Regions from separate parts of the Branchiibius hedensis genome, predicted to be linked through region 1. Evidence: riboswitches for the same ligand, from Rfam matches in the RefSeq annotation. Region 1 holds a riboswitch; each other region holds the start of a gene.
What was found. A riboswitch is a leader RNA that binds a small molecule or an ion and turns the genes downstream of it on or off. The one in region 1 is predicted to bind S-adenosylmethionine.
Positions count from the first base shown of each region.

Region 2: another riboswitch for S-adenosylmethionine. It lies ahead of DR843_RS13840 (amino acid ABC transporter permease); the one in region 1 lies ahead of DR843_RS04040 (bifunctional o-acetylhomoserine/o-acetylserine sulfhydrylase).
Region 3: another riboswitch for S-adenosylmethionine. It lies ahead of DR843_RS17785 (amino acid ABC transporter permease); the one in region 1 lies ahead of DR843_RS04040 (bifunctional o-acetylhomoserine/o-acetylserine sulfhydrylase).

Region 1 covers NZ_UESZ01000001.1:814,344-816,600, forward strand. Annotated here, with positions in the region: gene DR843_RS04035 (DUF445 domain-containing protein) at 1-790, shown strand, start outside; SAM riboswitch class IV at 862-986, shown strand; gene DR843_RS04040 (bifunctional o-acetylhomoserine/o-acetylserine sulfhydrylase) at 1,040-2,257, shown strand, end outside.
Region 2 covers NZ_UESZ01000001.1:2,858,230-2,860,486, reverse strand. Annotated here, with positions in the region: gene DR843_RS13845 (amino acid ABC transporter ATP-binding protein) at 1-333, opposite strand, end outside; gene DR843_RS13840 (amino acid ABC transporter permease) at 330-1,319, opposite strand; SAM riboswitch class IV at 1,370-1,479, opposite strand; gene DR843_RS13835 (RrF2 family transcriptional regulator) at 1,585-2,046, shown strand; SAM riboswitch class IV at 2,117-2,227, shown strand.
Region 3 covers NZ_UESZ01000001.1:3,646,958-3,649,214, reverse strand. Annotated here, with positions in the region: partial or broken gene DR843_RS17790 (amino acid ABC transporter ATP-binding protein) at 1-25, opposite strand, end outside; gene DR843_RS17785 (amino acid ABC transporter permease) at 22-984, opposite strand; SAM riboswitch class IV at 1,058-1,174, opposite strand; gene DR843_RS17780 (crotonase/enoyl-CoA hydratase family protein) at 1,245-2,126, shown strand; gene tadA (tRNA adenosine(34) deaminase TadA) at 2,131-2,257, opposite strand, start outside.

The DNA.
Region 1 (2,257 bases):
CGACGTCAAGGGCCTGCTCGACCGGGTGCTGTTGCCCCGGATCGCGCGCGAACCCGTCTCCGGATTGCTCGGGACGCTGCTGGAGGGCATCGTCGACGATGGATCACACCACGGTCTGGTCGATCTGACCGCGCGGGAGCTGCACGCCTGGGTGCGCGACAACCCCAGCAGCGTGACCACGATCATCTCCGAACGCGCCCCGTCGTGGACGCCCCGGTGGTTGGACGACACGGTGTCGGCGCGGCTGCACACCGAGGCGGTCAAGTGGTTGGAGGACATCCGTGACAACCCCAACCACCCGGTCCGTGGCGCGATCGACAACGTGTTGCGGCAACTGGCCGACCGGCTGCAGAACGACCCCGACACCATGCAGCAGACCGAAGCGCTGAAGGTGCGGTTGCTGTCGCATCCGAACGTTTCGACGTCACTGGTGTCCCTGTGGCGATCCGGTCAGAGCGTGCTGGTCGATGCGCTGAACGACCCCGACGGCGAACTACGTGCACGGTTGGCCCGGCTGATCAGCGACACCGGGCAGCGGCTGGTCACGGATCCGGAGTTGCAGGCCACCGTCGACCGGCGGATCAGTGAGATGGCCGGTCACCTGGTGTCGACGTACGGGCGAGAGCTGTCCAGTGTCATCTCCCAGACCATCCAGCGCTGGGACGGCAAGGAGGCCTCCGAGCGCATCGAGTTGCACGTGGGGCGCGATCTGCAGTTCATCCGCATCAACGGCACGGTGGTCGGTGGTCTGGTGGGTCTGCTGATCTACACGGTGTCGCAGTTCTTGTGATCGGTTTCCTCCCCGGTTCGATATAAGAGACGGTTATACATTTCCAAGGGTCCGGGTGTAGTTTCACCGCAGGTCATGAGTGCCAGCGTCAAGCCCCGGCTCGCTGGCCGGCAACCCTCCTCCGCGGTGGGGTGCCCCGGGTGAGGACCTGGCCCAGCCACTCGACGTACGCCGCGTGGCAGGGCAAGCGCGGACGACCCCGTGAGCGTCCGCACCATCCAGTGCAGTTGACACCCCGAAAGGTTCGTCATGAGCGACACCCCCAACTGGTCCTTCGAGACCCGGCAGATCCACGCCGGCCAGAGCGTCGACCCGACGACCCAGGCCCGCGCCCTGCCGATCTACCAGACCACCTCCTACGTCTTCAACGACACCACTCAGGCCGCAAACCTGTTCGGCCTCAGCGAGTTCGGCAACATCTACACCCGGTTGATGAACCCGACCAACGACGTCGTCGAGCAGCGGATCGCCAGCCTGGAGGGCGGCGTCGGCGCGCTGCTGACCGCGTCCGGACAGGCCGCCGAAACGCTGGCCATCCTGAACATCGCCGAGGCCGGGGACCACATCGTCTCCAGTCCGGCGCTCTACGGCGGCACCTTCAACCTGTTGAAGTACACGCTCAAGAAGCTGGGCATCGAGACGACCTTTGTCGAGGACGCCACGGATCTGGAGCAGTGGCGCGCAGCCATCCGGCCGAACACCAAGCTGTTCTACGGCGAGACGATCGCCAACCCCAAGCAGGAGATCCTCGACATCGAGGGTGTTGCAGCGGTCGCGCACGAGGCGGGAGTTCCGCTGGTCGTCGACAACACGGTCGCCACGCCGTACGTGCTGCGCCCGATCGAGCACGGCGCGGACATCGTCGTGCACTCGGCCACCAAATACCTTGGCGGACACGGCACTTCGATCGCCGGCGTGATCGTGGACAGCGGCAACTTCGACTTCGCCAAGGACCCGGAGAAGTTCCCGAACTACAACACGCCGGAGGAGAGCTACCACGGTCTGGTCTACGCCCGTGACCTCGGCGTCGGTAGTCCGCTGGGTGCCAACCTGGCCTTCATCCTCAAGGCGCGGGTGCAGTTGCAGCGCGATCTGGGTGCGCCGCTGTCGCCGTTCAACGCGTTCCTGATCGCGCAGGGCATCGAGACCCTCAGCCTGCGCATCGAGCGCCACCTGGAGAACGCCCGCAAGGTGGCCGAGTGGCTGCAGACGCAGGAGCAGGTCAAGGAGGTCCTGTGGGCCTCGCTGCCGGGCAGCCCGTACTACGACCTGGCGCAGAAGTACACGCCGCTCGGCTCGGGTGCCGTGTTGTCCTTCGAGATCGAGGGCGGCGTTGACGCGGGCAAGAAGTTCGTGGACTCCCTGGAGTTGTTCTCGTTGGTCGCCAACATCGGCGACGTGCGGTCGCTGGCGATCCACCCGGCGTCCACGACGCACAGCCAGGGCAGTGATGAGGACCGTCTGGCC
Region 2 (2,257 bases), 2.0 Mb from region 1:
CTGCTGGAAGACCATGCCGAGATCCGCGCGCTGGCGGGTGATTTCGCGCTGGTGACGCTCGACCAGCCGGCCGCGGTGCTCGCGGTAGCCGATGATCTGCCCGTCGATCTCGACGTAGCCACCGTCCGGCTTCTCCAAGTGGTTGACGCAGCGCAGCAGGGTCGACTTGCCCGAACCGGAGCGGCCGATCAGCACGGTGACGTCGCCGGTGTGCACGTCCAGGTCGATGTCTTCCAGGACAGTCTGCAGGCCGAACGACTTGTGCAGCCCGCGAATCCTCAGCAGCGGATCGCCGACCTCGCGGATCGTGTCGGTCGTTGCGATGGCAGTCATGCGCCCACCCCCGCATCGATACGGGCATTCTTGCTGCGATACGGCAGCAACGGCAGGCCGGAGCGGAATACCTCACGCAGAGAACGCACGTCGCGGCGATGGCTGCGGTTGTAGTGCCGCTCGATGAAGTACTGCAGCACCGACAAGGCGGTCGTGATGATGATGTACCAGAGCGTCGCCACGATCAGCAGCGGCACGACCTGGAAGTTGTCGTTGTAGATCAACTGCGCGGAGTAGAGCAGGTCCTGCACCGCGATCACGCTGACGATGGCGGTGGCCTTGACCATTCCGTTGGCGAGGTTGCCGCTGGCCGGGATGATCGCCGGCATCGCCTGGGGGAGCACGATCCGTCGGAAGATCCGGCGGCGCGACAGGCCCAGCGCCTCGGCCGCCTCGGTCTGTCCGCGGTCCACCGACAGCAATCCGCCGCGCACGACCTCGGCGGAGAAGGCCGCAACGTCGAGAGTCAGGGCAATGAACGCGGCGATGATCCCGGAGAAGAGGTTGGCGGTCTGAACCGACGCGAACTCCGGACCGAACGGGATCCCGATCGACAGCCGCGGATAGAGCGAGGCGAGCTGGAACCAGAACAGCACCTGCACGATCGCCGGCACCGAGCGAACGATCCACACGAAGGTGAAGCTGACGCTGCGCAGGATCGGGTTGCTGGACAGACGCATCGCGGCCAACCCGATCCCGAAGAGGTACCCGACGACGAACACCGACGCGGACAGGGCCAGCGTCAGACCGAGACCCCGCAGGATCGAAGGTGCCGTGAAGTACTGGGCGACGATGCCCCATTGGAAGCGTTGATTGGTGATCAGCGTGTTGACGAACATCGCGACGAGGACGACGACGGCTGCGGCCGCCAGCCACCGGCCGGGGCGGGGCGCCGAGACGAGACGCGCGGTGCGTAACGGATCGTCGGTCGCCGCAGATCTCGCCTGCGAGGTCGCCGTCGACGCGTCGGCATCGAGCAGGGTCATGGTCGAATCACCTTCCAGATCAATCGCATTCGGAACTCTGCCGATGCAATGGCATGCGCTTGTGGGCCGGGCCGGCTCACCGGGTCGTCACCTGGGGCACCCCACCGCTGCGGAGGGTTGCCGGTCAGCAAGCCAGGGCTTGACGCTGACGCTCATAACCAAACGTGAGGCTAGGCCAAACACCGCGGCATGGCAAATGCCTACTGAACCGATGGGTGTTAGGAGAGCCGGTTAGGCTGACTCCAGAACCCTGCGTCGACGGAGGATGGCCGTGCAGATTTCGGCGAAAAGCGACTACGCCGTGCGTGCTGCCCTGGAGATGGCCGCCCGTGCCCCCGACCTGCTGACGATCGACGCGATCGTGCAGGACCAGGGCATGCCGCGTAAGTTCGTCGAGGCCATTCTCGGCGACCTGCGCCGGGCCGGAATTGTCCGCACCCAGCGTGGTTGCGCGGGTGGCTACACCCTGGCCAAGCCGGCATCGGAGATTGCCATCGGCGACATTCTGCGCGCCGTGGACGGGCCCCTCGCGGAGGTGCGGGGCCTGCGGCCGCATGAGACGACGTACGGCGGGGTGGCCTCCCATCTGCCCGATCTGTGGGTGGCCGTGCGGTCCAGTCTGCGGCAGGTGCTGGATGAGGTGACGGTGCAGCAGCTGCTCACCGGTGCGCTGCCGGCCAAGGTGCGTCGGCTCAACGACGTCGAGGACGCCTGGCTCCCTCGCTGACATGGCCCTCAAATCCCACTCTGAGAGTAGGGATTAGACATCACGGCTGGTTTGTTCTAGCCTCACAAATGGTTATGAGTGTCAGCGACAAGCCCTGGCTTGCTGACCGGCAACCCTCCTGCGCGGTGGGGTGCTCCAGGTGATGACCCGGCACTTCCGACCGGAGGTGCAAGCGCGAATGTGCATGGCGGCGCCGACCGCGATGCCCGGA
Region 3 (2,257 bases), 2.8 Mb from region 1:
CGGAGGCGACGGTTGCCGTGCTCATGCCGCCACCGCCTTGCGACCGAGGAACGCCCGCAGCCGTTGTAGCGGTGTCGGCGGCAGGGTCCGGACGGCTCCGCGGGCGTAGTGCCGCTCGACGTAGAACTGCACCACCGACAGCACACTGGTGAGGATGACGTACCAGACGGTCGCGACCAGCAACAGCGGGATGATGTCGCCCGGGTAGGTGCTCCCCAGCGTCTGAACTTGCCCGAAGAGGTCGAGCAGCGAGACGTAGAAGACCAGCGAACTGGCCTTGATCAAGCCGATCAGTTGGTTGACGAAGTTCGGCACGATCGAGCGAAGCGCCTGTGGCAGAACGATTTTGCGGAACTGGTAGCTCTTCGGCAGACCCAGCGCCGCTGCCGCTTCGTGCTGCCCCTGGTCGACCGACAGGATGCCGGCACGCACGACCTCCGAGCCGTAGGCGGCCTCGGCCAGGGACAGACCGATGATCGCGAGCGCCAGGTCGGTGGCCAGCCGGGACTCATCGAAGCGGAAGAACTCCGGCCCGAACGGAACGCCCAGACTGATCGTCTTGTAGAGCGCGCCGAAGTTGACCAGGAAGAGCAGGATCACGATCAGCGGGATCGACCGGAACAACCAGGTGTAGGTCCAACTCACCGCGCGCAGTAGCGGGTTGCTGGACAACCTGGCCACTGCGAGGACCAGCGCACCGAGAAAGCCAAGCACCGCTGCAGCGAAGGTCACTTTGATGGTGATCCAAAGCCCCTGCAGCACAACGGGCCTGGTGAACCAGTAGCCGAAGCGGTCCCACTGGAAGAACGGGTTGGTGATCAGGGCGTTGAGCGCCATGGCGACGAGGACTGCCACGACGGCCGCGGCCACCCAGCGCAACGGATGGCGTTGCGGGATGACACGGCGCGGGGCATCAGCGGTCGGCGGCGCGTCATCGGCGACCTGCGCGACCGCCGTTTTGGCGTAGCCGGGAGGTGAGGACATGGACGACTCCAACGGGTTCACCGAAGGCCACGGCCTCAGCCGACGACCTTCGTGACGCGGGCCGGGGCCAGCGTCAATGCGCTTGCCCGCGCGGGGTTCGCTAACGGGCCGGGCTTTCACCTGGAGCACCCCACCGCGGAACGAGGGTTGCTGGTCGACCAGCCAGGGCTTGTCGTCGACGCTCAATGCCTATCGGGAGAGTAGACATTGATTCCGTGGCCCGTCAACTCCGCAGGTCAGCCGTGCGCGATGATCGATCCGTGAGCGATTACGAAACCCTGGACTACAGCGTCGTGGACGGGATCTGCACGCTGACCCTCAACCGGCCCGAGCAGTTGAACTCCTTCACCGTCACGATGGCGAACGAGCTGGTCGACGCCTTCACCCGCGCCAGCACCGACGATGAGACCCGCGTCGTGGTGGTCACCGGCGCCGGCCGGGCGTTCTGCGCCGGCATGGACCTGACCAAGGAGGGCAACGTCTTCGGCCTCACCCCGGGGCTTGCGCCGACCGTGCAGGACCTGACCGAGCGCCTGGACGACCCGGTGATCTTCGAAGGTGTCCGCGACACCGGCGGCCGCGTCTCGCTGGCGATCTACGCGTGCACCAAACCCGTGATCGCCGCGATCAACGGCGCCGCCGTCGGCATCGGCGCGACCATGACGCTGCCGATGGACATCCGCCTGGCCTCCACCAAGGCGCGGATCGGATTCGTCTTCGGTCGCCTGGGGATCGTGCCCGAGGCCACCTCGTCGTGGTTCCTGCCGCGCATCGTGGGCATCTCCCGCGCCCTGGAATGGACGTACGCCGCGGACATCCTCTCCCCCGACGAAGCCTTGGCGGGTGGCTTGGTCCGCTCCCTGCACGAACCCGACCAACTGCTGCCCGCGGCGTACGCCCTGGCGCGCACGTTCATCGACGGCCGCTCGCCGGTCGGTATCGCGTTGACCCGGCAGATGATGTACCGCAACAGTGCGCAGCCGCACCCGATCGAAGCGCACCGGATCGACTCCCTGGCGATGTACTACACCAGTTTCGCCGACGGCGAGGAAGGCGTGCGCGCGTTCTTGGAGAAGCGCGACACCGAGTTCACCGGTCGCACGTCCAGCGACATGCCGCCGTTCTACCCCTGGCAGGAGTAGGGCCTCACCTGCGCCGCGCGCGGAAGAAATCGGTGAGAATCTGCGCGCACTCGGCCTGCCGGATCCCACCGACTGCGTCCACCCGGTGCGGTGACGGGTTCTGCGCGATGACGTCCCAGGCGCTGCCACAC